DNA from 3 places in the Priestia sp. YIM B13486 genome. Region 3 is predicted to be linked to each of the others. Evidence: riboswitches for the same ligand, from Rfam matches in the RefSeq annotation. Region 3 holds a riboswitch; each other region holds the start of a gene.
What was found. Region 3 has a riboswitch for S-adenosylmethionine ahead of ACFX4G_RS15055 (methionine ABC transporter ATP-binding protein). Riboswitches for the same ligand answer to the same signal wherever they lie in the genome.

Region 1 (9,896 bases), on a different contig from region 3:
TCGTTCTACAGAGATTGGACGAATTATTGACACGATTACAAGAATTGCTGAACAAACAAATCTTCTTGCACTTAATGCTGCTATTGAAGCTGCAAGAGCTGGGGAACATGGAAAAGGTTTTGCTGTAGTAGCAGGAGAAGTACGTAAGCTAGCGGAAGAATCTAAAACGTCCGCTATACAAATCAGTCATCTGTTAAAAGAAATTGAAGCGCAGGCAAAGCAGGCTTATCAAAACATGGAAGTCAATACAGAAGAAGTCACACTTGGTATTGCCACTGTCGAAGATGTAAATGAACAATTTTCCACAATCATGGAAGATGTTTTTGCTGCTCAAGAACAAATGAACAAAATGACAAAGGCAACAGGAGAGATTGATGGGTATTCGTTCAAGGTAATGGAGTCTGTCATGGGCCTTTCAGAGGTTGCTAAACAAGCAGCTGCTTATGCTGAAGAAGTAGCTGCGGCTTCACAGGAGGAGTTAGCATCTATAGAAGAACTTGTGGTGTTGGCAGCTACTTTAAAAGCTACGGTAAGTGAATCCTGAAGTTGATCTTGGTATATACGTAATGAGGCTGTGAAAAAAGTATTTTCGTTGCAGGAAGATCCGAACGATGAATGGAGATTCTTGATAGAGAATCCAACTTCGTTCAGATCTTTTCATGGTTATGTTGGACGTAGGTTTCATGTATGTAGGTGCTTCTAGCTACTGGTTGGAGGGCAAGATGAAGACTTCTGGGGGAAAAGGAAAAGGGGAAGAGGTGAGCCACCCAGGAGCATAAGTGACGAGGAGGCTTAGCTGCCGCCTGCGGAAAGCGAAGGTTTGCACAGAAATCGACAGCGGTGTAACAAACAGTCCAGCTCATGTATCCCATTTCTTCATCGTCAGCTTGGAGTGATTTAGTTATGTCTCAATCTCTTTTGTTTTATTTATACCCTTTATAGAAAACGATAAATAGAATTGACACGTTATAAAAGCAGTTGTATAGTGAGTACGCAAGGCGGCAGTCTGTCTTTTTTAATTCTTAGTAAACTTATAAGTTAAATAAAATATTTAAGCACTACATAAGGAGACGAAGAGATGAAAAATGAATTCCGTTTGGCAACAAATGACGACGCAGATAACTTATTGAACTTAACTCTACAAGCATATAAGCCTATTCGAGAGCTAGGCATTCCTTTCTTAGCAGCTACTGCTGATCTTGCCCTCGTTAAGAAAAATATTTCTCAAAACCTTTGCTATGTATATGAAGAAGATAAAAGAATCGCTGCAACTGTGTCTATACGAATGCCTTGGGGAGAACATCCAGGTCCGTTTGCTGTTCCGCATCTTTGGTGGTTTGCAGTAGACCCGTCGTTTGCCAGGAAAGGCGTTGGATCTAAGCTGCTGCATCTAGTAGAGGAAGAGATAATAAAAAATATGTTTAAATCACCAGGTGTGTCTTTAGGAACAGCAAAAGAACATCCTTGGTTAGTTGAGATGTATGAACGAAAAGGATATGTTCAAGCTAAAGAAAAGCGCCTTGCAGAAGGTTATACGACCGTATTTCTTTATAAAAAATTCAATAAGGTACACTCTTTGTCGTAAAAGATAGAGAAGTGATCCAAATTAAGAAATGTGAAAGAGTGATAAATATGACAGACCAATTACTACTAAATGAGTTAATAGACATACGCCGTGAGCTGCACCGGTTTCCAGAGCTTTCAATGAAAGAATATGAAACAACTAAACGTATTAAAAAGTGGTTAAAGCACTATGATATTTCTATAGCGGATGCATTCCAATTAGACGTAGGGACAGTAGCAGAAATTGTAGGAGGAAAGCCGGGACCTACTATCGCTATTCGAGCTGATATTGATGCGCTGCCAATTGAAGAAAAAACCAATCTGCCATTTGCTTCTGAAGTGAACGGTGTTATGCACGCGTGCGGCCATGATTTTCATACGGCTTCTATAATCGGAGCAGCTATCCTTCTTAAAGAGCGTCAGCAGGAGCTTTGCGGTACGATTCGATTTATCTTTCAGCCAGCCGAAGAAACGGCTTCAGGGGCAAAAATGCTAGTTGAAAAAGGTGTGCTCGAAGGAGTGGAAGCGATATTTGGGATGCATAACAAACCGGATCTTCCTGTAGGAACCATTGGTATCAAACCGGGACCTTTAATGGCAAGCGTTGATCGTTTTGAAATTGACGTCAAAGGAGTAGGAGGTCACGCGGGTATTCCTGAAAAAACAATAGATCCGATTGCTGCTGCTGGTCAAATTGTTACTAGTTTACAAACCATTGTCAGCCGTAATCTCAGCCCCTTTCAAAATGTTGTTGTCAGCATAACTCAAATCCACGGAGGGAGCTCGTGGAACGTCATTCCTGACAAAGTAACGCTTGAAGGAACGGTGCGTACCTTTCAAGAAGAAGCGAGAGAAAAAATACCGGCTCTTATGAAACGAACTGCTGAAGGGATTGGCGCAGCTTTCGGGGCTTCAGTAGACGTTAAATGGTATCCATATCTTCCTGTAGTCAACAATGATGATAAGCTGGAAAAACTGGCTATTAAAGCGGCAGAGGATCTTAGTTATCAAGTCGTAGAAGCTGAACAATCGCCTGGAGGAGAAGATTTTGCCGTATATCAGCAGCATGTACCAGGATTTTTTGTATGGATGGGTACAGCTGGAGAATATGAATGGCACCATCCTTCTTTTTCATTAAATGAAGAGGCATTACTTGTAGCAGCTTCTTATTTTGCTAATCTAAGCTTTCATTTTTTGAATTCATTCCATTACCGAAAAAATTAAAATATTTTTATTTTTCTATTTACGCGGATGGAATTGTTTGATAAAATAAATTTTAAATTAAAAAGTTATCACGAGTGGACGAGAGATCTGGCTCTTTGACTCCACAGCAACCTACGAATGTAAGGTGCTCCTACCAGCAAAGCATGTGCTTTGGGTGATAAAACGGGTGAAAAACTCATTTTGCATCAAAGCAAAATGAGTTTTTTTTATTTTTCTAAAAGGAGAGGGTTTTATGAGTCATACAGCAGTTGCAGCACATACAGGAGAGAAAGCATTAAAGGAAGCAGTGAAATTATTAGGAAAGCATTATCAAGTAGCTTATCGTGAGTTAGAAACATTTTATGAAATTGTGGTCGAAAACCATGTTCGTACATATGCTGTAGGCATAGATATTAAAGATATACAAAAAGCAAATGAACTAGAAATTTATTCATCATGCTGTTCCAAGCTTGAGCGAGTAGGCTGTCTTTTATAGAAGAAGTCTGCTCGCGCCTCTATTTTTTAAGTGTTTTTAAATAGAAAGCATGGTTTTTGACAAGCAAAGAATCTGGTGGGTATAATCAATACTCACTAGGTTTTAAAATTAATCATAAATTGTCGAAATTTTTACACAAATTAAAGGTTACATTCGAAATGAATTGTGGTATGTTATAAAACAAGAATATTTTATGAAAGGAGCATTGAAATGGAAATGTCTCTTGAACACGGAAACGATGCAGGAAGCGAACAGCTTATTGATCGTATCCTAGATTTTTTAGAAGATGACCAAAAGTAAAAAAAGAGTGTGCGGTGCTATCCCTAGCCGCGCACTCTTTTTTTATCATGTGCATAAAGGCAGCGCCATACTATGATACATAGGGATAGAATGAAAGGGTCTCTGTCAAAGGGATTGACGAATGGTTTTGTTTGATAGAAAATTTAGAAAAAGGAAAGAGATGAAGGGTATGTCGAACAAAACATCTTTGTATCAAACAAAAGAACAGTTAAAAAAACTTGTAAGCGAATTGGTTTCTATACCTAGCGTGACAGGAACGATGGCAGAAGTGGAAATGGCTGAATCGATAGCGTCGTATTTATTGAAGCTGCCTTACTTTCAAAAAAACGAGCAAGTCGAGCTTCATTCAACAGGAGACGGGCGATCGATTGTCACAGCTTTTGTTCAAGGGAAAAATACGAATAAAACAGTTGTACTAGTAAGTCATTACGATGTAGTGGATGTACAAGATTATGGACAGTGGAAAAAGGATGCTTTTCACGCTGATACATTAACGAGTACTTTTTATAACCATATGGAACAAGTTCCGGCGCACGTACAAAAAGATATGATAAAAGGAGACTGGCTTTTTGGCCGAGGAACGATGGACATGAAAGCAGGCATTGCCTTGCATATCAGTATGGTTGAACGAGCATGCAACGGAGAGTTTGACGGAAACATCCTGCTGCTGTCGGTACCGGATGAAGAAGTAAATTCGCTTGGGATGAGAAAAGCAGTGCCTGTTCTTTTAGAACTTGCCCGCAAACATCAGCTGGATTTTTCTCTCATGCTAAATGCAGAACCGGTGTTCAGCCGCTATCCTGGAGATCAAACGAACTATGTGTACTCAGGATCGATTGGAAAAATCATGCCAAGCTTTTTGTGTTATGGAAAAGAAACTCATGTAGGGGAACCGCTAGCTGGTTTAAATGCTAATTTACTAGCTTCTTATTTAACAAAAGAAATAGAATTAAACGTTGATTTTTGCGAAAAAGTAAGAGATGAAACGAGTCCACCTCCTACGGTGCTGATACAAAAAGATTTAAAAGAAGAGTATTCAGTTCAAGTTCCGCACTCTGCCGTTGTATTATTTAATTTATTTATGTTAAACCGCTCTCTTAAAGAAGTAACAGATCTGCTGTTGAAATCGGCTGACAAAGCGGCTTTGAATGTAAAAAAACATTATAATAAAGCCGCTAGGCAGTACGCTGAGGGAATGAAGGGTTCATCTCTTGACGTGAACGTATGGACGTATGAAGAACTTTATACTCATGCAGTCAAACAGCACGGCGAAAAATATGTGCACGAAATGGAAGCAGCACTTTTGGCACAAGAGGAGGATGACAGAAATAAAACCATTAAATTAGTAAACTCTTTAGCTGGTTTATGTAAAGAAGCAGCTCCGATGATGGTCTTATTTTTTACGCCGCCTTTTTATCCGGCCGTTTGTTCACATGATGATCCGTTTGTACAAGAGATTTTGTCAAACGTACAGGCAACTGCCAAAGAGCAATTCCAATTGGAGCTAGTTGAACAAAGCTATTTTGGCGGAATTTCGGATTTAAGCTATGCCAGCCTGCAGCATCCGCTTCATACATTTAACACGTTAGTAGCCAATATGCCCCTATGGAATAAAGGGTATCATATCCCGTTAGAAGAGCTAGAGGAGCTGAAGATGCCGGTGCTGAACATTGGACCGCTGGGAAGAGATGCGCATCAATGGACCGAAAGATTAGACGTTCAGTATTCCTTTGAAATTTTGCCTCATTTCATTTATCAAGCTATAAAAGAAGCACACAAATAAACATCCGTCCGCGGATGTTTATTTGTTGAATTTAAAAAAAGCTCCTTGTACGGTAATTTGTTGCGGTGTTAGAGCGTGATCCAATTCAACCAAAAATGGACGTTCTCCAACTTTTTTTAATGTATCATGGACAACACCTTGTGTTCCGCTGCAAAAAATAAGGTTTCCTCCATTGACATATAGTTTTTGACAACGTGCATCAAGTAAAGAGTCTTTGTAGCTTTCGCCAGACTGAACGTCCAGCAGTTTCGTCCACTTGCTGATGGATTCTTCGAGGTTATGTACAGCACAGTAAATATTTTTTAGCTGCAGCTGACCAGCTTGGTGGGAAGAAAGATCCGCTAGCTTTGGCTTGCGTTTTTCTTCTGGTTCACCCCATTCAATAAAAAAAGGAAGAGGCAGGGAATCGTGGTCAGCTTCAATAAAACACATTTTCCATTGAAGTCTTTCTCCATCATTGGTTTGGCGAGAACCCGCTACAGGACCTTTTACAGTGACGTTCTTGCTTTCCAGCTCTTTTATCAGCAAATCCATATCATCTGTACGAAGTGCAAATCGGCCAAAATGACCAAGCGGTGTATGTTCGTTAACAAGCTGCTGAATAAGGTCATTATCTGTAACGTTTTGAGCTAACGCGATATCTCTAAGCCCAAGCCATTCAATATAGCTGAGGTTAAAATAAGCCAACGTGTTAAAAGTGCCCCATTTTTCATGGATGCCGCCTTTAATGACATTTATTCCATATTCGTTTAGTTCTTTCTGAGCTTTAATAGGATCAGGTGAAAAATGAACAAGATGATCAAAAGATAAGTGCATGGATAGGCCTCCTTTAAAGAGAGATTCTTTCCCATTATTATACGTTGTTTTCCTTTTCAAGAAGAGTAAAACGAATGATTATGTAAAATAAAAATCTTAAAAAAAGCAAGCCGCGTATGTTTTAAACTCGACTTGCTTTAGATTTATTTAGCGACGACAGCCATGCCCTTTAAAGCAGCAGCCAAATGATTTATTAAACCATGGGTATGAGCAGCAAGGTGAACCGCAGCGACAGCGGCGACGGCTAGAACGACGAGTAGAACGGCGAGTAGAACGGCGAGTAGAACGGCGAGTAGAACGGCGAGTAGAACGGCGAGTAGTGCGGCGAGTAGAACGGCGAGTAGTGCGGCGAGTAGTGCGGCGAGTAGTGCGGCGAGTAGTGCGGCGAGTAGTGCGGCGAGTAGAACGGCGAGTAGAACGGCGAGTAGAACGACGACGAGAGCGTCTGTGAAGAGCAGTTGGCTCTTGGTACATAAACGTTTCAAGCTCAGTAGAAGCAATCGCTTCTGTTGCTTCTCTAATTCTTTCAGCAGTGATATGCATATAAACACCTCCTGGCTAATTCGGTACATAATACAATATGTACAAGGAAGGCGTTTGGATATAGTGAAAACATGGAATTTGTCTAAATTTGTGAAAGAAATGGAGTGGTTTTCATGCTTCAAATCCTCGAACATCAAAGAGTAGATATCGCTCTTCAAATAGTAGCTGTGCAAGTAGAAGCTTATCAAGAAGAAGCAAGGCTCATTGGTTTTTCAGATATTCCTCAGCTTACAGAAAGCAAAGAAGATATTATGAAAAGCAAGGAAGTGTTTATCGGAGAAATGATTGAAGGTAAGCTAGCAGGAGTGCTGTCGTTTGAAAAAGAAAATGAGCGATTAACGATTTGCCGCCTCGTTGTGCGTCCTCGTTACTTTCGAAAAGGAATCGGAAGCCGTCTTTTAACACATGTACTTCAAAGATATTCTGAATGTGAATGTATGGTGTCTACAGCCGAAAAAAATACACCTGCGATTAAGCTGTACAAAGCGCATCAGTTTTCAATTATAAAACACACTGCAGCTGCTGATAACCTTGTGTTAGTAACGATGAAAAGAGATTGAGACATCGCTAAATTAATCTAAAGGCCAACAAATGAGCTATATGAGCTAGTAGGAATCGACTGTTGATTTCCAATTAACACAGCTAGAATACTCCTAACAATAAAAAATCCGAACGCGCTGGATTCTCCATCAAAAATCTCGATTCACCGTTCGGATCTTCTTTCGACTAAAATAATGTTGTCCCGGCCTCTACGATGAGAGTGTTTGCTCAGAATAATCTAGAGCTGTATGACGCTGAATCAGCAGTAAAGCAGCTAAAGTGACAACAGCTCCGATAATAAAGGGCAGCGTCATATTGAGTTTAAAGGCAAATGCACCAAGCAGAGGACCAAAAATACGCCCTAAGCTATCCATTGAGGCGGTTAGCCCCGAAGCAGAGCCATATCCTACTTTGGTTCTCATTGTAATTAATGAGAGGACACAAGGACGAATAAGGGCATTTCCTGCTGTAAATATGCACAAAAATAAGGTAGCATTAACGGCACTAGAAGATAACAAAATAGACGTAAATCCTATTGCTGAAACCAATAAGCCAATGGCCATCAGCTTTTTTTCATTTCCTTTTTTAAATCGCTGCAGCACACCGCCTTGAATCAGCGCTTGAGTTAAACCGCTCGCCATAAACATCCATCCGATTGTCGTAGGAGTAGCATTAATTTTCGCTATTTGAAAAAATTGAAAAGTAGCTTCTAAACCAGCGAGCGTAAAAGTCGCTAAAAATGAAAGAACATATAAATACTTCATAGCTCCTTGAAAATCTGACGTGAAGTCATGCCATCTCGATGTCTGTACTTTATCAGCAGATTCTTTTCGTAAAGATTCTTTTAACGTAAAGAATGAGAACGCTGTCATAATCAGTGACAAGATACCAGAGATAACGAAGGGAACAAACAAGCCGAAAGATGAAAGGACGCCGCCTAATGCCGGTCCAAAAATAAAGCCTAAGCCAATCGACATTCCTAACAGTCCCATTGCTTTCGTTCGGTTTTCTTCATCTGTACTATCAGAAGCATATGCAAAAGCACAAGGAATAACAGCTCCTGCGAACAAACCTCCGATGATGCGCGACGTATACATTAAAGTCAGAGAGTTTTCTGCCACCGAAAAAAGAAAAAAGCTTGCGCTAAAGCCGAGTAAGCCCCAAAGTAAGATGGGACGCCGGCCTTTTATATCGGAAAGCTTCCCCCAAAAAGGTGCGGTAATAAAAGATGCGATCGAATAGCTAGCCATTAGTACTCCTAAATTGACCGTGCTTGCACCCGTGGCACGAATAACTTCAGGTACGATGGGGATGATCACTCCAAAGCCGACAAATACCATAAAAATAACAAACATTAACGTTCCAAGCTGTTTGTTCATATGCAATTAAGCCCCTTTCTCTGTAGAACATGCCGTGAGTTTAGTATACCAAATACAAAGAAGTTTTTTACGTATATTTGGTAAAAAGCGTTTTATTTACAAATGGATAACTATGTTAATATTTACCTGTTTTGCTGAGGATGATACAATTAAAAGAAAAGGGACGTGAAGCGATTGCCAATATGGATTGTATTTGCTGGGATCATAGGCGGTCTTTTAGGGTTTGGGGCGCTAGTGGATTATATAGCTAAGAAGAGAAGTATCGAATTAGATCCAGAAGAAGGAATAAAGAATGCTTCTGATGCAGAACAAATCTATGTGGAAAATTATCTTTATCAAACAAAAGAAAATAACAATCACTTTCAATAAAAAAAGCTTGGAGACGAATCTCCAAGCTTTTTTAATGCGGTAAAAAGATGAGCTGATAGAGAAATAAAACAGCAAAGACATACACAAGTGGATGGACTTGTTTGCCTTTTCCTTTTACCAGCTTCATTAACGGATAAGAAATGAAGCCTAGCGCAATTCCTGTTGCAATACTTGATGTAAGAGGCATCGCTAGAACAACTAAAAAGGCAGGGAACGCTTCATCAAAGTCATTCCAATTAATTTTAGCTACAGCACCCATCATCAAGCTTCCGACAATAATTAATGCAGGTGAAGTAATAGCTGCTACGCCAGAAACCGAGCTTACAACCGGACTAAAGAACGCTGCAACAATAAATAAAATGGCTACCGTCACACCTGTTAGACCTGTACGTCCGCCTGCTGCTACACCAGATGAAGATTCAACGTAAGCCGTTGTTGGGCTTGTACCAAATAAAGCTCCAATCGTTGTACCAAATGAGTCAGCAAGCAATGCTTGACGTACGCGAGGCATCTTATTACCTTTCATAAGACCGGCCTGTTGAGCTACTCCTACCATTGTACCTGTTGTATCAAAAATTGTAACAAGTAAGAAAGAAAAAACAACTGTGTACAGATCATGATGAATAACATCTCCAAAAGCAGCAAAAGGATTTGAAATCATTAAGCCGTCTGGAAGGTGAGGAGAAGCAAACAAACCTTTATCAAATGAAAGCTGTCCTCTAAAGAAAGCAATTAACCCCGTAATAATCATACCGAAGAATAAAGCGCCGTTTACATTTAGCGTATATAAAATGATTGTAATCGCAAGTCCAATCAGTGTTAAAACTACTTTTTCAGACTGCAAATCACCAAGTCCAATTAAATTTGACTTATTTGCAACAATAATACCGGCTGAACGAAGCCC
Region 2 (9,896 bases), on a different contig from region 3:
TACATTATAGCAAAGTAAAATCGACTTGTCACATCATTTAACTTCGTTTTTTCACATCTATTCTTTAAAATCCAGCTTTTAGCTTATTTTTTCTTTTTTAATACATAGCATCCATACAAAAGCTAGTCCAATATAGCCAAATATCGGATACAAAAACTCAAGAAGCTGGGCATATCCGAATTGCCCAATAATAAAGCAAGCCAAGATAATAAACGCAAAAGCTTGTTTGTCATTGAGGGGAAGAAATGACTGAAGCTGCTTAGCGATGCCAAATACATTTCCAATCAATGTAGTAAAAATCTCGCCCAACACAACTACCGTAAATAAAACATTCACCCACGCTGAGATATTTTTAACAACGGCACTCATCGGAATATCAAGTTGAAATGAATAAGGCAAATTGGAAAGGGCAAGATGAGTAGAAACAAGCATAAACGTAAGTACACATCCTCCTATTAAGGCCCCTTTTGTAATCACGCTCCTATCTTTCACCGAGCTTCCTAATGGGACCAAAACGGCCTGAGCCAAAGCTAGATTCAGGGAAATATATAAAAAGGGACTAACCGCCCACTTCCACTGCGTGACGAGCGTTAAATCCGGCTTCGTTTGAATCAGTGAGAAATAGCTGATATTCGGCATAAAGATGATAAAAGCAAATGAAAGCATCATCGGTACAACAAGAGAATTAACCATTAAAATACCGTTAATTCCTTTTGCGATAAATATATAAGTTAAAACAATTGTAAAAATCATTCCAACAGGAGGCCACAGCCCAAACTGTTCTTTTCCTATTGCTCCCGTACTCGCTAGCATGACTGAAGTTACTCCAAATAAAATGACAATCATTACACCGTTTACCACTTTTCCAAGCACATCACCAAATAAATATGTATTAAGCTGCTGATAAGAAGAAGCCCCAATTGCGTGCGAAAGCAGCATCATTTTTGAACCTAGCCAAATAAAAAACAAGCCGCTGACCAAAATTCCGACCATTCCAAGTTCCCCGTACTGTGTAAAAAATTGAACGATTTCCTTGCCTGTTGCAAAACCGGCTCCTACAACGGTGCCTACATACGTAGCAGCAACCTGCAGCGTGAGTTTCCACCTTTTCATGCCCATCACCCTTCTACCCTTCATAGTTCACTATATGTAGAAACGATAAAAAAAAGACGAGCCTTTTTACGTGTAAATCTACGCATATCCCAGTGCTTGTGCCTTTTGGTTTATTTTTTTCATTTTCTTTTTGTATTTCTCACAAAAAACTCCTTAACCCCTAACATAACAGTCATTTTCAAACAAAATATACGGATATTTTCCCTTTAGCTTTTAAATTTCCCTCAATATTTGCTGGAAATTCACAATTTACTGTTGTATAATTTCTAAAAATCAGATAAATTATTAAATAAGTATTCTTTCTATTTAAAAAAATATGTTTCAATTATATACAATTGATTCTTATCATGAGAGGTGGAGGGACTGGCCCTTTGAAACCTCAGCAACCAGTCGTTAGAGACATGGTGCTAAATCCAGCAAGCAATTTATTGCTTGGAAGATAAGAAGGCGAAAAAAGTCTTCTTCTTAAGAAGACTTTTTCTATTTTATCGGCATATTGCATAAAACGAATCACTCGTGAAATAGAAGCGGAACAATTTAAGGAGGTTTTGACATGGGGTTACTTGAAGATTTAAAGTCTAAAATTTTAATTGGGGATGGTGCCACTGGTACCCTCCTTTACTCACACGGTATTGACAGCTGTTTTGAAGAACTAAACATCACCAAACCAGAAGAGGTTTCTCGTATTCACAGAGCCTATGTAGAAGCTGGTGCAAACGTTATTCAAACAAATACGTACGCTGCTAATTATCAAAAACTTGCCCGTTATGGATTAGAAGATTCAGTCAAAGACATCAATGTTGCTGGTGTAAAATTAGCGAAACAAGCTGCAAAAGATCAAGCTTACGTGGTTGGTACACTCGGCGGAATTCGTTCTTTCCAAAAAAACGCTATTAGTTTAGAAGAGGTTAAGCGAAGCATTCGTGAACAGATGTTTTGGCTTTTAAATGAAGGCGTGGATGGCCTTTTGTTTGAAACATACTATGATTTCGAAGAATTAAAAACCGTTCTTACACTGGCAAGAAAAGAAACGGATAAGCCTATTATTACTCACGTTTCCCTGCATGATATTGGCGTACTGCAAGATGGCCGTCCTTTAGCAGATGCATTAAAAGAATTAGAGGCGCTGGGAGCAGATGTTGTCGGGCTAAACTGCCGTTTAGGTCCTTATCATATGATTCAGTCTCTTGAAGAAGTACCGCTTCCTGATCGTGCTTTCTTATCTGCTTACCCTAATGCCAGCCTTCCGGCGTATGTGGAAGGAAAGCTGGAATATGAAACAAATGAAGACTACTTTGTAGAAAGCGCGCGTTTATTCCGCGAACAAGGGGTTCGCTTAATTGGAGGATGCTGCGGTACAACACCAGCTCACGTACGCGCAATGTCATCTGCCTTAAAAGACCTGCCTCCGATTACAAGCAAAGTTGTTAAAATGAGACCTGCCGTTACGGTTCAAGAGCGTGAGCAGCAGGATAAACCTCATATGCATGAAATTGTGAAGAAGCGCCGCTCGGTTATCGTCGAGCTAGATCCGCCTAAACAGCTTGGTCCGACGAAATTTTTAGAAGGCGCAAAAGCACTTGATAAAGTCGGCGTAGATGCTATTACATTAGCTGATAATTCTCTTGCCTCACCTCGCATCAGCAACTTAGCAATGGCAACACTGATGCAGCAAGAAACAAAAGCACGACCGCTTATTCATATTACCTGTCGCGACCGAAATTTAATTGGACTTCAATCTCATTTAATGGGACTTCATACGCTAGGAATGAATCAAGTACTTGCAATTACCGGTGATCCGTCAAAAGTTGGCGATTTCCCTGGCGCCACTTCGGTCTACGATTTATCTTCATTTGACTTGATTAGTTTAATCGCTCAGTTTAATGAAGGACTATCTTATTCCGGCAAACCACTTGGTCAAAAAACCAATTTTTCCATTGCAGCTGCCTTTAACCCAAACGTGCGTCACTTAGACCGAGCCGTTCAGCGTTTGGAAAAGAAAATCGACTGCGGGGCTCACTATTTCATTACTCAGCCTCTCTATTCAACTAAGCAAATTGAAGAGGTATATGAAGCAACCAAACATTTAACAACACCGGTATATATCGGTATCATGCCGTTAACAAGCGCAAGAAATGCTCGATTTATTCACCATGAAGTACCTGGAATTAAATTATCAGAAGATATTCTAGAACGCATGGATGCAACGGGAAATGACCGAATCCGCGGTGAAGTCGAAGGTCTTGCGATTGCAAAAAACTTAATTGATACAGCATATGAGTTATTTGACGGTATTTACTTAATTACGCCGTTTATGCGCTATGAAATGACCGAAATTCTAACACGCTATATTCATGACAAGCAACTTGTTACATCAGAAAGGAAGATATAAATGAGCTCACTTATCGAACAACAACTAAAGAAGCGAATACTCGTCATCGATGGAGCAATGGGAACGATGATTCAAGATGCTGATTTAACCGCTGAAGATTTTGGCGGCGAAGAATATGAAGGCTGCAACGAATATTTGACTCGAACAGCGCCTCATGTGATTCAGCGCATTCATGAAGAGTACTTTGCAGCAGGTGCTGACATCATTGAAACCAATACGTTTGGCTCAACATCTACCGTACTTGATGAATACGATTTAGGTCACTTGGCGTATGAATTGAATATCGAAGCTGTGAAGCTTGCTTGTGCAGCCCGCGATAAATATTCAACTCCCGAATGGCCTAGGTTCGTAGCTGGAGCTATCGGTCCTACCACTAAAACTCTCTCTGTTACCGGAGGTATTACATTCCCTGAGTTAGTAGAATCGTACGAAGAGCAAGCTCGAGGTTTGTTAGACGGCGGCGTTGACTTGCTTTTAGTCGAAACCTGTCAAGACATGCTGAACGTAAAAGCCGCATTTTTAGGCATTACAGCTGCGTTTGAAAAACTTAAAATCGAAGTTCCTATTATGATTTCAGGAACAATTGAGCCGATGGGAACAACTCTCGCTGGTCAAGATATCGAATCTTTTTACTTATCACTGGAACACATGAAGCCTCTTTCAGTCGGACTTAACTGCGCGACAGGCCCTGAATTTATGACGGATCATATTCGCTCTCTTTCAGACCTAGCCACTTCAGCAGTTAGCTGTTATCCAAACGCTGGACTTCCGGATGAAGAAGGCAATTATCATGAATCCCCTGAGCTGCTTGCTCAAAAAATTAAAGGGTTTGCTGATAAAGGCTGGCTGAACTTTGTAGGCGGATGCTGCGGTACAACGCCTGCTCATATTAAAGCACTGGCGGAAGCGGTAAAAGAGGTTGCGCCCCGTTCGCTTGATCGCTCCGAGCATAACCATGCTGTAACCGGTATTGAACCGCTTGTATATGACGATTCTATGCGCCCTCTTTTTGTGGGAGAACGTACGAATGTAATCGGTTCTCGCAAGTTCAAGCGTCTGATTGCGGAAGGAAAAATTGAAGAAGCATCTGAAATTGCGCGTGCTCAAGTTAAAAATGGTGCTCACGTTATTGATATTTGCTTGGCAGATCCGGACCGTGAAGAAATGGAAGACATGGAGGAATTTATTCAAGAAGTTGTAAAAAAAGTGAAGGTTCCTCTTGTAATCGATTCAACGGACGAGAAAGTTATTGAAAAAGCTTTAACATACTCGCAAGGTAAGGTCATTATTAACTCCATTAACTTAGAAGATGGTGAAGAGCGTTTTGATGCAATCTTACCGCTAGTAAAAAAATTCGGTGCAGCTCTGGTTGTGGGTACAATCGATGAAACAGGCATGGCCGTTACTGCAGAACGAAAAGTAGAGATTGCTAAACGCTCACATGATTTGCTTGTTGAAAAACATGGCTTTAATCCAAAAGATATTATTTTTGACCCTCTTGTGTTTCCTGTAGGGACTGGTGATGAACAATATATTGGTTCTGCTGAAGAAACAGTTAAGGGAATTAAAATGATTAAAGAAGCCCTGCCTGATTGCCTGACCATTCTTGGCGTAAGTAACGTGTCATTCGGTCTTCCTCCAGTCGGACGTGAAGTACTAAATGCGGTTTATCTTTATCACTGTACGCAGGCTGGACTCGATTATGCCATTGTTAATACCGAAAAGTTAGAGCGCTATGCTTCTATTCCAGAAGCTGAAATTGAGCTTGCTAATGCGTTGTTATTTAACACAACTGATGAAACGTTAAGCACGTTTACCGACTTTTATCGTGATAAAAAGAAAGAAGCAAAAGTAGAAATTTCTACGTTAACACTCGAAGAACGATTGGCAATGTATATTGTCGAAGGTACAAAAGAAGGATTGCTTCCTGATTTAGAACAGGCTTTAGCTCAATATGATGATCCGTTAGATATTATTAACGGACCGCTTATGAAGGGCATGGCGGAAGTTGGACGTTTGTTTAATGACAACCAGCTGATTGTAGCAGAAGTGCTTCAAAGTGCGGAAGTGATGAAAGCATCCGTTGCCTTTTTAGAACCTCATATGGAAGCAACTGAAAATGATTCTGGAAAAGGCAAAGTGATTCTTGCAACGGTTAAAGGCGACGTGCATGATATCGGTAAAAACTTAGTAGACATCATTTTAAGCAACAATGGTTTTAAAGTAATAGATTTAGGAATTAAAGTAACGCCCCAGCAGCTGATTGAAGCAGTAAAAGAAGAAAAGCCAGACATCATTGGCCTGTCAGGTCTTCTAGTAAAGTCAGCTCAGCAAATGGTTTTGACTGCCCAAGATTTAACGCAATCAAGCATTGATGTTCCAATTATGGTAGGAGGCGCTGCCCTTTCCCGTAAATTTACTGACTTTAAAATTGCCCCGGAATATGAAGGTGCGGTCCTCTACGCCAAAGATGCGATGGACGGATTAGCGTTAGCAAATAAGCTGCAGAACAAAGAAGAAGTTATTCAGCTTTTAGCAGATTTAAAAACGCGGCAAGAAAAGAAAGTAACGGTTCGAGAACGCCAGCCTCAAACCGCTCAAGCAGCTACGGCTGTTTTAGAAAGATCCGCCATTTCAACGGACGCTCCTGTTTTTGTACCTACTGATTTAAAGCGCCACGTTGTTAAACACTACGATTTGGCACAGGTTCTTCCGTATATTAACTGGCAGATGCTTTTAGGCCATCACTTAGGACTAAAAGGAAAAGTGAATAAGCTGCTTGCTGAAAAAGATGAGCGTGCTGTTCAATTAAAAGAAACCGTTGATGACCTGCTCGAACTGGCACTAAAAGAAAACTTAATTAAGCCAGCGGTTATTTATCAGTTCTTCCCTGCTCAAGCAGACGGAAATGATTTAATTATTTATGATCCTGCTGATGAAAAAACAGAAATTGAACGCTTTACCTTCCCTCGACAAGCAAAAGGACAGTTCTTGTGCTTATCTGATTTTGCAAAGCCTAAAGAAAAAGAGATGGACTATGTATGTTTCTTCTCTGTAACAGCAGGAACAGGCATTCGCGAACGCGCGGCGAAATTCAAAGAAAACGGCGAGTTTTTAAAGAGTCACGTGTTCCAAGCTCTTGCGCTTGAACTAGCTGAAGGATTAGCAGAACGTGTTCATCAGCAAATTCGTGACCGCTGGGGATTCCCCGATTCGCCTGACTTTACAATGGCGGAGCGTTTTTCAGCCAAATACCAAGGTCAGCGTTTTTCATTCGGATATCCTGCATGTCCAGACCTTGAGGACCAAGCAAAACTGTTTAAATTACTTAAACCAGAAGACATCGGCATTCAGTTAACAGACGGTTTCATGATGGAACCAGAAGCTTCTGTTACAGCCCTTGTTTTTGCACATCCTGAAGCGAAATATTTTAACGTATTGTAAAATATGGCCGCGGTCTTTTAGACCGCGGCTGTTTTTTTACAGTGAACAAACCTGAAAAAAAGGCTGCGAAAAATGGATTTTAGCTGAAGAAAGATCCGAACCGTAAATCCAGATTCTTAATTGAGAATCAACTGCGTTCGGATTTTTTTCATTGTGATCGTGAACTGGATTTCATGTAGCTGTTTCTAACTGTTGACTGAAAGGCAAGGCAAAGACTCCTGCGGAAAAAATTGATGCAGTTATGTCTTAATCTCTTTGAATTCACCGCCGGTCTGAGCTTTTTTTATGAGTTTCTTGGGAAACACTGATAGAATAAGGAATGTAATAAATTTGTAACGCTCTTGTCACAGCAAATTTTTCAGGGAAAGGAATTTTCAAGCAATGATTAAATTATTTGTAAGCGACTTAGATGGCACTCTTTTACACGAAGAAAAATACGTAGAACAGCATAATGCAGACGCACTTAGTGAACTTCAGCGCCAAGGAGTAGAGGTTTGTCTTGCGTCTGGACGAATGGATACGGAAATTTTAAAGATTTCTACTGATATTAATAATACATTTCATCGCATTAGCCAAAACGGAGGATTTGTGTGGACCAAAGAAAATCAAGAACTTCATGGAAAAGTGTTTGAAGATGATTTAGCGGTTCAACTTTATAAAAAAACGATAGATCCTAACCGTATCACACTTGTCTGTTCAAACGACACGAATTATGTAGAGCAGCGAAATGAAATTATTGAAGCGATTGAAACTCACATGTTTTTCCCTATCGAAGAACAAATTGAAATGACGGATTCATTTGGTCATGCTCTTTCTCCATCTAAAATCACGGTTCTTGGAGATCATGATGAAATGGTAGCTCTGCAAAAAGAAGTGAACGAAGAGTTTGGTGATTATATTGATACATATATTTCTGCCAAGCAGTGTTTGGATATTATGCCTAAACATATCAGCAAAGGAAATGCCATTGAAATTTTATTAAATCATCTTCAGCTAAAACCAGAGGAAATTGCATGTGTGGGGGATTCATTTAATGATATTCCTATGTTTCAATTAACGCCGAACAGTTTCGCTATGGCTACAGCCCCTGAAGCTGTGCAGCGCCACGCCTCTGCTGTTGTGTCATCTGTTAGTGAAGCAGCGGGTATTGTTTTAGAAAAAAATAAGCAAACCATCTAAAAAAAGCGGTCAACATTTAAATTGACCGCTTTTATCTATTTAATAAGAAAACGGTAGTTATTTTTTCCGTAAAGAACGAAAAAATTCACCTAAGCTTTTTTGCTTTCCATCTGCATGCTCTCCGTGATTAACCAAGCTGCTGATTCTTTCTCGTCGAACAACAACCATAATAAGAGTGGCAAAAAAGATAATGGAAACGGCAATGACAACCAGTGCAAGAACGGATGCTACAATAGCTTCAGAAGTCGTTAGTGACGATAGCATCTGCCTCGTACACCTCCATTTCGTTTGTGGCGAAAAGGAGCCTAGCAATTAGAAATGCAAATAATCTTTTTTCTCAGCTTGATGCATGTTATTATACACCATTTTCATTTTAGAAGCTGTAGCTTTTAAAGACGTAGACGAATCCACATCTTCGGCTAACATAATGTTTACTAAGTCAACCACAGAACGAGACAACAACTCTACATTATTTTGCAACTCTAATTCGTCATAAGTCGTACGGTCTTGAAGACGAAGTCGAATAATTTCATTTGCTAGCTCCCTAACACGCACTAATTGTTGATGTTCTCCCATAGTATCTCCGCCGCAAGAAACTTATAATCAGCCCTTTTATTGGCTTTTATAAGAGCTAGAAATCCTTGCAGCTTACCCCTCCTTATAAAGATGCCTAGCACACCTTTATGTAAATCACACTTTCACCTTGTTTACATGTATATTCGCTATAGCTGGTTCTTTTTCCTTTTGAAATTAGCAGTCATCGTCAACGACCTTCTTCGTTTATCGTTCAGATTTCAAATTTTTAAGGATGTGGTATACGAAAATTAAAACGCCAATAGCCGTAAGTGTTGCCCCTGCTGCCACTACGGGTGCAAAAGCTTGGTTTTCTAGTACGATCATGAAAAATAAACCAATCATCATGACCGGTAATCCTATATTATGCAACCATACGTGCAGTTTGGCTAATTTACTTTCGCTAAACGCAGGAAACAAATAATAAATAAGTCCCGCTAACGTAAGCGACGTCCATCCTAATAAATTGATGTGCACGTGAACAGGAGTCAAAGCGTAGCTGTGAACAATTGACATATAATACCCCAATATGATGCCAAGTCCAAAATAAACGGCTGATATTTTAATTAATTTAATTCCCATCATTTTCTCCCCCTTATATCCCCCTCCGACTTCTGTACTACTTTACGCAGGAAACGTCATTTTAGAAGCGGAAGTTAGCCAAAGGACACGAAATACAGAGTATGATATCTAAAAAGAGGATTCTTTACCGCAAACACAAAAAACAGCTGAGCAAAAGTACTCAGCTGTCTATTTTAAGCAATATAATGCAGCACAAAATTCAAGAAAAACAACAGCGCGCTTACATACATAAACATCGATACTTCACGCATTTTACCAAGGAATAATTTAAGCAGTGGATACGCAATGAACCCAAATGCAATTCCATCAGCAATGCTGTACGTAAGAGGAATAAGCGCAATAATTAAAAATGCAGGGAAACCTTCTGTTAAGTCCTGTAAATTGATGTTTTTGATATTTTGAATCATCAATGCTCCAATAACAATAAGAATAGGTGCAATAGCACTATCTGGAACCAGCTTGATAAATGGAATAAACAGAAGTGAACTTAAAAATAAAACTCCTGTAATCAGCGATGTTAAACCCGTTCGCCCTCCAGCTGCAATACCAGATGCTCCTTCTACAGAAGACACCGTTGGACTTGTTCCAAACACGCCGCTTAGCAAAGCTGAGG
Region 3 (9,896 bases):
TTCTTGACCTTTAATTGCTTGTGTCATCATTGAAGCTGATGACATTGAAATTGAACATCCTTCGCCTTCGAACTTTGCATCCACCACTTTGCCGTCCTCTACTTTTAAAGAAAGTTCAATGCGGTCTCCACACGTCGGGTTATTCATATGAATGTTCACAGTATCTTCATTCAACGTTCCACGATTACGCGGATTTTTATAATGGTCCATAATTACTTGACGATAGAGAGTATCTAAATTATTAAAAGCCATTTGTAAAATACTCCTTCGTTTTTATTAATGATGACACCAATTTATCTACTTCTTCTTCCGTGTTATACAAATAGAAGCTTGCACGTGCAGTAGAAGATACGTTTAAATATTTCATCAGCGGCTGCGCACAGTGATGACCTGCACGAATCGCAATTCCATCAGCGTCTACTACTGTTGCAACGTCGTGCGGATGCACATCTTCAATATTAAACGTCACAACACCCGCTCGCTCTTTCGGTCCGTAAATCGTAATTCCATCTACTTGCGATAAGCGATCCAGTGCATACTGCGCTAACTTGTGCTCATGTGCTTGAATATTATCTAAACCAACTTCTTCTAAGAAATCAATCGCTGCACCTAAACCAATTGCACCTGCAATGATTGGCGTACCTCCTTCAAATTTCCAAGGAAGCTCTTTCCACGTTGATTCGTATAGGTTTACGAAGTCAATCATTTCGCCACCAAACTCGATTGGTTCCATTTTTTCAAGAAGCTCTTTCTTTCCATAAAGAGCGCCAATTCCAGTCGGTCCGCCCATTTTATGTCCAGAGAAAGCAAAGAAATCACAGTCTAAATCTTGTACATCCACCTTCATATGAGGCGTACTTTGCGCACCATCCACAACCATTACTGCACCGTTAGCATGTGCAATTTCTGCAATCTCTTTTACTGGGTTAATCGTGCCCAATACGTTAGATACTTGCATAATCGATACAATTTTGGTGTTGGATGTAATCGTGCTTTTTACCTCTTCTAGTGAAAGTGCATGATCTTCTGTTAATGAAATATATTTTAACGTTGCACCTGTTTCCTTGGCAACTTGCTGCCAAGGAATGATGTTGCTGTGATGCTCCATATAAGTAATCACAATTTCATCACCAGGTTTGAGATTAGCACGGCCATAGCTTGCAGCTACTGTATTAAGAGCTGTCGTTGTACCGCGCGTAAAGATAATCTCTTCCGTTGATTTTGCATTAATAAACTTACGAACCTTTTCACGAGCGCCTTCGTATCCGTCTGTTGCTCTTGTACCAAGCGTGTGAACACCTCGGTGTACGTTTGAGTTATATTCTTTATAATACTTCTCAATTGCTTCAATTACAGCAAGCGGCTTTTGTGAAGTTGCTGCACTGTCTAAATAAACGAGCGGGCTGCCATTTACCTCTTGGTCTAAAATAGGAAATTGTTTACGAATATCAGAGATATTCATTATCGAACTTTCCTTTCAATTAAATCTGTTAATTGCTTTTTAACCGTTTCGATTGGCAACTCGTTTACAACTGGTGCTAAGAACCCGTGGATAACTAGACGTTCTGCTTCTGTTTGCGGAATACCGCGGCTCATTAAGTAGTAAAGCTGAATTGGATCTACGCGTCCAACAGATGCAGCGTGTCCTGCTGTTACATCGTCTTCATCAATTAGAAGAATTGGGTTTGCGTCTCCACGTGCTTTTTCACTTAACATTAACACACGAGATTCTTGCTCAGCGTTTGATTTAGACGCACCGTGTTCAATTTTACCGATACCGTTAAAGATTGAAGACGCGCTTTCTTTCATAACGCCGTGTTTTAAAATGTAGCCTTCAGAATGTTTTCCAAAATGTACGATACTTGTTGTTAAGTTTTGAGACTGTTCTCCACGTCCAACTGTTACCGTTTTTGTATCTCCATATGAACCGTCGCCCATTAGATACGTTGTATTTTCTGAAACTGTATTTCCTTCACTCATTAAGCCTAAAGCCCACTCAATGCGACCATCTTTGCCCGCTACGCCGCGGCGGTTCACATAAGTAGTTGTGCCTTTAGCTAAGTAGTCAACAGCCCCAAATGTTACTTTTGCATTGCTGTTAGCAAATACTTCCGTCACAATATTGACAACACCTTTTGACTCTTCAGCAGTAGCAATGTAGTTTTCTACATATGTTACTGAGCTGTTGTCTTCAGCTACAACAATCACATGGTTGAATAAAGCAGCTTCTTCATCTTCACGGACAAATACAGCTTGAAGCGGCTCTTGTACTTCTACATTTTTAGGAACGTACACGAATACACCGCCGTTTAATAACGCTGCGTTTAATGCAGTTAAACGGTGCTCATCTACTTTAACTCCGTCTTTCATGAAGTACTTCTCGACAAGGTCGCTATGCTCTTTAGCAGCTGTTTGAATATCTGTAAAGATAACGCCTTGAGACTTTAGCTCTTCTGTTAATGTTGAATATGCAGCTGTTTGGTCACGCTGAACATATAGATTTTTAACAGCTTCTGTATCAATCAATGCTTTAACCACTTCTGGAAGCTCGTCTACAGATGAGATTGTGCTTGCCTGTGAAGTGTGCTTGTCAAATGCAGTAAAGTTCCATTTCGAAATGTTTGTTTTATCTGGCTTTGGAAGTGCAAGATCTTCTGCTTTCGCAAGAGCTTGTAAGCGAAGATCTAGCAGCCAACTTGGTTCATTAGCTTCTTTTGAAAAGCTGCTGATGTACTCTTGATCAAATGGTAATTTCGTATCAATAGTCATAGAGATCCTCCTAACTCTTAAGCTTCTTGCTCTACAGTTTCGTCTTCAATACCTAATTCTTGTTTGATCCAGTCATAACCTTCTGCCTCTAGACGCTGTGCTAATTCTGGTCCGCCTGATTTTACAACGCGACCTTGCATCATAACGTGAACTTTATCTGGTGTAATGTAGTTTAGTAAACGTTGGTAGTGAGTAATCATTAAGCAACCAAACTCGCTGCCGCGCAGTTCATTAATACCTTTTGATACAACTTTTAACGCATCGATATCTAAACCAGAGTCGATTTCATCTAAAATTGCAATTCCTGGTTGAAGCATCATTAATTGCAGAATTTCATTACGTTTCTTCTCACCGCCAGAGAAACCTTCGTTTAGGTAACGCTGAGCCATGTCTTGATCCATCTCTAAGAAATCCATGTTTTTGTCTAATTGACGGATGAATTTCATTAGTGAAATTTCTTCGCCTTCTTCGCGACGAGCATTAATTGCTGAACGTAAGAAGTCAGCATTTGTTACCCCGCTGATTTCACTTGGATATTGCATAGCTAGGAATAGACCTGCACGAGCGCGCTCATCTACTTCCATCTCAAGTACATCTTCGCCGTCTAGCGTGATGCTTCCTTGTGTAACCTCGTATTTAGGATGTCCCATGATTGCTGAAGATAATGTTGATTTACCAGTACCGTTTGGTCCCATGATTGCATGGATTTCGCCGCCCTTAACTTCTAAATTAACACCTTTTAAAATTTCTTTACCTTCAATTGCAACATGAAGATCTTTAATTGTTAAAGTTGACCCTGCCATATTAAAACCTCCAGTTATAGACGTATATAGTAAAAAACGATATACCTATATCTTTTTAATTATTCTCATTTTATTCTCATTACAATCTTATAACAAATGAAAACTTATAGCAACCTTTTGACCCAAAAGGTTTTAAACCATTATGTACATTTTTCAAGACTAAATCCACTCATAAAAAAGTTGCCTTAAAAGACTCCATAGAGCCTTCTAAGACAAGCTTTTTTACCCTCTTTATTTACTTAGTGCGTGTGGCTAGTCAGTTCTGAAATACACTCTTGGACAAGCGTAACGGACTGACTCATCGCTGCGCCTCCGCCAAATGCTGCTGACACTCCGCATGCTTCTAAAATTTCTTGTTCAGTTGCACCTTGATCAATGCAGCCTTTTGTATGATAAATCATACAGTACTCGTCTTGAGCTACTACGCTGATTCCTAACGCGATTAACTGCTTTTCTTTTTTAGAAAGAGAACCTTCTCCAAAACATGCTTCAGTAAACGCATTAAACGTTTTTGTTACTTCCGGCAATTTTTCGCTAAATTTCCCAACACCCATTTTATAATCATGAAGTGCTTGCTCAGTTGAATGACGTGCTTCTTGCTGCATAACGTCAGCTCCCATCATCAGTAAAGTTTTCACGGTTAGTATGCGTGAGAAAAATAAGAGTTATTCGTTTTCCCGCATACAAAAAAAGCACTTGCCCAGAGTGGACAAGCGCTTTTCTTCTATTATTTATTTACCGGCAGTACTCCGCCTTTGTATTTTTCTTTAATGTAGTCTTGAATTTCTTTAGAGTGAAGAACTTTCACTAAAGCTTTCACTGTATCTTTATTTTCGTCGCCTTTGTGAACCGTAATGATGTTTGCATAAGGGTTATTTTCTTTGCTTTCCACTGCGATTGGATCTTTTACTGGATCTAAACCAGCATCGATAGCATAGTTAGCATTGATAACAACAGCGTCACCTTCATTATTTTTGTACATTTGAGGTAGCAATCCGCCTTCAACATCGGCTTTAAATTTTAAATTCTTCGGGTTTTCTACGATATCTTTAATTTGTGCATCTGTTTTCTTTACGCCTGGTTTTAATTTGATTACGCCGGCTTTTTCAAAAATCGATAAAATACGTCCTTGCTCTGCTACTGCATCACGCATAATAACTGTGCCGTTTTTCGGAAGATCTTTTAAGCTTTTGTATTTTTTAGAGTAGATACCGATTGGTTCAATGTGGATGGCACCGGCACTTACAAAATCATACCCTTTTTCACCCTTGTGATCTTTCAGCACTGAATTCATATAAGGAACGTGCTGGAAGTAGTTTGCATCAATTTCATTGTTTGCAAGAGCTGTGTTCGGTAAGATGTAATCTTGGAATTTTTTAATTTCTAAGTCGATTCCTTGTTTTTCTAAAATCGGTTTTGCTTGTTCTAAAATTTCAGCATGAGGCGTATTAGATGCACCCACAACAATTTTCTTTTCATCTTTTGATCCATTGTTAGATCCACATGCAGCTAATCCTACTACTAGCGCAGATGTTAGTGCTAAAGCCGAAAGCCATTTTTTCATAATAAATAATCCTCCCTTTATCTTTTATCAATTTTTGCAGTAATCGCATCTCCAATAAGTTGGATAATAAATACAATAATCAAAATTAAGATCGTAGCAGCTAGCGTTACATCATTATGACTGCGCTGGAATCCTTCTAAATATGCAAGATTCCCAAGACCTCCAGCTCCAATCACACCCGCCATTGCCGTATAGCCGACTAGCGCAATCGTCGTTACCGTCAAACCAGAAATTAAAGCTGGCAGCGATTCAGGTAACAGCACTTTAAAGATAATAGTGCTTGTTGTTGCTCCCATTGATTTAGCAGCTTCAATAACACCTTTATCAATTTCACGCAGACCAATTTCTACAAGACGCGCATAAAATGGTGCTGCTCCCACAATTAAAGCAGGTAACGCTGCATTAGCGCCTAAAATACTTCCTACCAATGCTTTGGTAAATGGAATCAGTAAAACAATTAAAATAATGAATGGAATGGAACGAAAGATATTTACAACTGCTGACACAATGGCATATAAAGGTTTGTTTTGCCAGAGCTGTCCTTTGGACGTTAAAAATAAAAGCAAGCCCAATAAAATACCTAGAACAAACGTGGCTATAACTGAAATAGCCGTCATATATAGTGTTTCATTTGTCGCTTGAATAAAATCATCTAAAATAACGTTCGGAAATAGTTTCTCAAGCATTTGTCATTACCTCCACTTCTACCTGCTGCTCATGAATGTATGCAATGACTTTTTCAACTTCTGTTAATTCTCCGTCTAAATGAACGAACAACGTCCCGTATGAACCTGTTTGTGTATGAGAAATCTTTCCTTGCAAAATATTAATCGTTACATCAAACTGTTTTAAAATCGTTGTGATGAGCGGTTGCTCTGCTTTTCCGCCAACAAACGTCAGCTGAATAATTTGCCCGCTTGGATATAACCCCTGTACTTGTTCAATTGTTTCAAACGTTTCTTCTGGTTCAGAAATCTGTTGAACGAATCGTTTTGTAATCGGCTGCTTAGGTTTTCTGAATACTTCTAGCACTTGTCCTTCTTCTACCACTGCCCCATTTTCCATAACGGCTACCCGATGACAAATTTTACGAATAACGTGCATTTCATGAGTAATCAATACAATGGTTAACCCTAGCTTCTCATTAATATCTACTAACAGATCTAAAATGGAATCTGTCGTTTGAGGATCAAGCGCTGATGTTGCTTCATCACACAGCAATACTTTTGGGTTATTGGCTAGCGCTCGAGCAATACCAACACGCTGCTTTTGTCCACCGCTAAGCTGTGATGGATAAGCATTTTCACGCCCTTCAAGCCCGACTAACTTGATAAGCTCGTCTACTCGTTTCATTCTTTTTTCTTTTGAGATCCCTGCTATTTCTAACGGAAAAGCAATATTTTCTCGCACCGTACGCGACCACAAGATATTAAAGTGCTGAAATACCATACTAATTTCTTGTCTAGCTTTTCTGAGTTTTCCGCCTTTAATTTTTCCAATATCATTACCTGCTACTTCTACCGTTCCTGTCGTTGGTGTTTCTAACCCGTTTAGCAAGCGAATTAAAGAACTTTTCCCCGCTCCGCTATAACCAATAATTCCGTAAATTTCACCTTGGTTAACGGTTAGATTCACATTATCAACAGCTGTTATTTGACCACTTTTGGCCTGATAAATTTTTGTAACGTCTGTTAATGTAATCATATTTCTTCACCTTCTTTAGTAAAAACTTAATTATGTTAGGTTGCCCTATAGGATGAAAAAGCCGTAAAACAATTTTCCCCATCAAAAAAGCCTCTCTGCGCATGACAGAAAGGCTCGATATTTAATCCTTTCTCTCATCTTTCAAAGCGCATAGCTTTGCAGGAATTGGCACCATTTCAGTTAGTCTGACGGTTGCCGGGTTTCACAGGGCTCAGTCCCTCCACCTCTCTTGATAAGAGTTCGCAACAATTATTTTATTTTTGGGAAATATTCATTCATTTATGAACATTCATGAGTGTGATTTTAGCATGTGTCAGATAGGCTGTCAACAGATTTTGTTCTTGGGATAATATCCCAAGATTCCAACAGCCCCAACGGTTCACTCTCTTTCAATTTCTTCATTTTAAACAAACGTTTGATTATCGAAGCTCTTCAAGTACGTGCTCGATGGAATGAAACGCATAGAGTTTTTTTACCATTTCGCCATTTTTCACTTCAATCAAACAAGGTACACTTTCAATTGAAAATATTTCTGCTTTTGAAGGCATATAATTTAAATTGCTCATTCCGATGGTCACACCGGGCAGCATCGCTTCTGCTACGGTTAACATTTTTTTTGCCAGCTGACATGTCCCGCAAAAAGGTGTATGGAAAAAGATAAACGTTCTTTGTCCTTCTTTTAACTGATCGTCAAGCTGTTTTTCGCTCCATTCTTGCATGTTGCTCATTCCTTTTATGTTAAAAATTCTGCATTAACATCGATATTGGCACTCAGTAATACTGTTGCTATGTGATGTCTAGGGGCGGCAGCAACCTCTCGGTACATTTTATCAATATATAGATGCTCTGCTTCCGGAAGCTCTCGTTTAAATTGTTTTCTTAGCTTATTCCCTGAATCATCAGAGTCAACAAGTATGTATACCTCTTTGTTAAACGTACAGTCAATAATTTCATCCAGCTTTGATAAACTAATCGTACCGTTTGTACAGATAATTTCAATTGGTTCTCGAATGATATCTTGGATACGCTTTTTATCTGATTTTCCTTCGACAATAATTACTTTTTCAATTTCAATTAGCCCCATTTTCATCACCCATAATCGTCAGTTGTATAGTAACATCATTTCTTTATGCTATACAATATTCGTTAATGTATCACAGTTCACCTGTTTTTTAAAAGAAATTTGCAAGAAAGAACTGTTTTAAAAAGCAGCTTAGGCCATATTGTTTCCATAAGACAAGAAAAACAGTGGCAGTTGCCACTGTTTAGCACCATCCTGCTTCTTCGTCGCAGTCTGTATATTTTTGCGTTTCACCTTGTTTTTGTACATCCGTATATTGATAGAACTTATTATTTTCTTGCGAATAACCTTCTTCAAAGCGGTATTCATTGCCGCTTGTTCCGTAACTAACTTCACCAATTGGCTGCTTATCAACATATAATTTCATACCGCCGTCATGAAATTTAGCTGTAACGCGATCTGTAACGTCCATTTTTTGTTTTTCAAACATAAAAAGACACTCCTTTAGCTTGTTTACTAATAGAGTGTCCAGTCAAAAACTTTTCATAAAGACAATTTATGGAGGAATATTATCCTTCGTTTGTCATTTCTTCGTATTGCTCTGCTGTCATTAGCTTATCTACTTGAGAAGCATCAGACGGTTTGATTGTAATCATCCATGCTTCTTCGTATGGAGATTCATTAACAAGTTCAGGGCTATCGCTTAAGTTGTCGTTTACTGCTACAACTTCACCGCTAATTGGTGCATAAAGCTCAGAAACTGTTTTTACTGATTCAACGCTGCCAAACGGCTCGTCAGCTTCTACTGTTGCTCCTACTTCTGGCAGTTCAACGAATACGATGTCGCCAAGCTCAGCTTGAGCGAAATGCGTAATACCTACGCGGACAACGTCCCCTTCTGTTTTTACCCATTCATGCTCTTCAGAATAACGCAAATCTTTTGGTGTACTCATCTTAATCCCTCCAAAATATGTATCGTAATTTGTTTATATAAAAAGCGCCTTCAACGTGGAGAACACTTTCTACAACCTAAAATAACTTCCTATTAACAGTGTAACGTAAAAGGTAAAAATTTTCTATTTGAAAACTTACTTCCACACGTCCTCAAACTGCTCTTCTTTGAAGCCAAGCGTTACTTTTTGTCCATCTGTTAGCAGCGGACGCTTAATTAACATGCCATCTGACGCAAGAATCGACAGAAGTTCATCTTCACTCGCACTGCTTACTTTATCTTTAAGTCCTAATTCGCGATATTTTTTACCGCTTGTATTAAAGAATTTTTTTAATTCTAAGCCGCTGTTCTGATAATAAGATTGCAGCTGCTCTTTTGTTGGCGGGTTTTCTACAATATGAATTTCTTCATACGCTACTCCGTTATCATCCAGCCACTTCTTAGCTTTTCGGCACGTACCACACTTTGGATATGAATAAAAAAATAATGACATTTCGTCAACCACCCTTTATTTTAAGCTTTTTTCGTATTTTAACACATCCTTTATCATTTACCTAGATAGAGGCTTCTTAAACAAAAAGGAGCTCGTAAAACGAGCTCCTTTTCCCTTAAACTGTGAACTTCTCTACTTCTAGAAGCGTTTTTGCAATCTCGCGCTTTACACTAATTACATTAATTGGTGTATAGCGAGTTAACTTGCGAAGAGACGAAAGCATGACTCTAAGCGTATCACCTTGTTCAACGCCAATTAACGTTTCCTTTGCATCTGCTTCAATTCGATTAAATGCTTCTTGGCAAAATACTTGCGTATATTTTACCTTCAAGCTGTTTTGATCTGCACCTGTTTTGGAAATCGCTTTTTCAGTACGTAAAACAGTGGATTCCATTGCATATACGTTACTAATCATATCGGAAATATTAACGAGAATTTCTTGTTCTTTCTCTAATTCTTTCCCATACTTCTGTGCAGCTAGACCTAAAAGCAAGAGCGCAATTTTCTTTCCATTTTGCACAAGCATTTTTTCTTGATCTAACGGCTCATTTCCTACTTCCTGCGGCATAAGCATCATCAATTCTTCTTGA

Region 1: it holds a riboswitch for S-adenosylmethionine, as region 3 does, so the genes downstream of both, ACFX4G_RS25970 (hypothetical protein) here and ACFX4G_RS15055 (methionine ABC transporter ATP-binding protein) in region 3, are expected to answer to the same signal.
Region 2: it holds a riboswitch for S-adenosylmethionine, as region 3 does, so the genes downstream of both, ACFX4G_RS17790 (bifunctional homocysteine S-methyltransferase/methylenetetrahydrofolate reductase) here and ACFX4G_RS15055 (methionine ABC transporter ATP-binding protein) in region 3, are expected to answer to the same signal.

The regions. Positions count from the first base shown of each region.
Region 1 covers NZ_JBHZOZ010000017.1:14,749-24,644, reverse strand. The annotation lists gene ACFX4G_RS25985 (methyl-accepting chemotaxis protein) at 1-544, shown strand, start outside; gene ACFX4G_RS25980 (GNAT family N-acetyltransferase) at 1,079-1,585, shown strand; gene ACFX4G_RS25975 (M20 peptidase aminoacylase family protein) at 1,633-2,787, shown strand; SAM riboswitch class I at 2,850-2,951, shown strand; gene ACFX4G_RS25970 (hypothetical protein) at 3,020-3,262, shown strand; gene ACFX4G_RS25965 (M20/M25/M40 family metallo-hydrolase) at 3,732-5,345, shown strand; gene ACFX4G_RS25960 (VOC family protein) at 5,364-6,161, opposite strand; gene ACFX4G_RS25955 (CotG/ExsB N-terminal domain-containing protein) at 6,309-6,704, opposite strand; gene ACFX4G_RS25950 (GNAT family N-acetyltransferase) at 6,818-7,264, shown strand; gene ACFX4G_RS25945 (MFS transporter) at 7,454-8,623, opposite strand; gene ACFX4G_RS25940 (hypothetical protein) at 8,798-8,992, shown strand; gene ACFX4G_RS25935 (NCS2 family permease) at 9,024-9,896, opposite strand, start outside.
Region 2 covers NZ_JBHZOZ010000006.1:240,373-250,268, forward strand. The annotation lists gene ACFX4G_RS17785 (YkvI family membrane protein) at 79-1,113, opposite strand; SAM riboswitch class I at 1,453-1,559, shown strand; gene ACFX4G_RS17790 (bifunctional homocysteine S-methyltransferase/methylenetetrahydrofolate reductase) at 1,667-3,505, shown strand; gene metH (methionine synthase) at 3,506-6,949, shown strand; gene ACFX4G_RS17800 (Cof-type HAD-IIB family hydrolase) at 7,331-8,128, shown strand; gene ACFX4G_RS17805 (hypothetical protein) at 8,186-8,392, opposite strand; gene ACFX4G_RS17810 (hypothetical protein) at 8,441-8,704, opposite strand; gene ACFX4G_RS17815 (cytochrome-c oxidase) at 8,909-9,283, opposite strand; gene ACFX4G_RS17820 (NCS2 family permease) at 9,457-9,896, opposite strand, start outside.
Region 3 covers NZ_JBHZOZ010000005.1:60,713-70,608, forward strand. The annotation lists gene sufU (Fe-S cluster assembly sulfur transfer protein SufU) at 1-252, opposite strand, end outside; gene ACFX4G_RS15025 (cysteine desulfurase) at 242-1,462, opposite strand; gene sufD (Fe-S cluster assembly protein SufD) at 1,462-2,769, opposite strand; gene sufC (Fe-S cluster assembly ATPase SufC) at 2,787-3,572, opposite strand; gene ACFX4G_RS15040 (carboxymuconolactone decarboxylase family protein) at 3,812-4,177, opposite strand; gene ACFX4G_RS15045 (MetQ/NlpA family ABC transporter substrate-binding protein) at 4,300-5,136, opposite strand; gene ACFX4G_RS15050 (methionine ABC transporter permease) at 5,154-5,822, opposite strand; gene ACFX4G_RS15055 (methionine ABC transporter ATP-binding protein) at 5,815-6,840, opposite strand; SAM riboswitch class I at 6,972-7,079, opposite strand; gene ACFX4G_RS15060 (thioredoxin family protein) at 7,260-7,559, opposite strand; gene ACFX4G_RS15065 (toprim domain-containing protein) at 7,574-7,924, opposite strand; gene ACFX4G_RS15070 (YusG family protein) at 8,106-8,351, opposite strand; gene gcvH (glycine cleavage system protein GcvH) at 8,431-8,814, opposite strand; gene ACFX4G_RS15080 (arsenate reductase family protein) at 8,950-9,306, opposite strand; gene ACFX4G_RS15085 (acyl-CoA dehydrogenase family protein) at 9,422-9,896, opposite strand, start outside.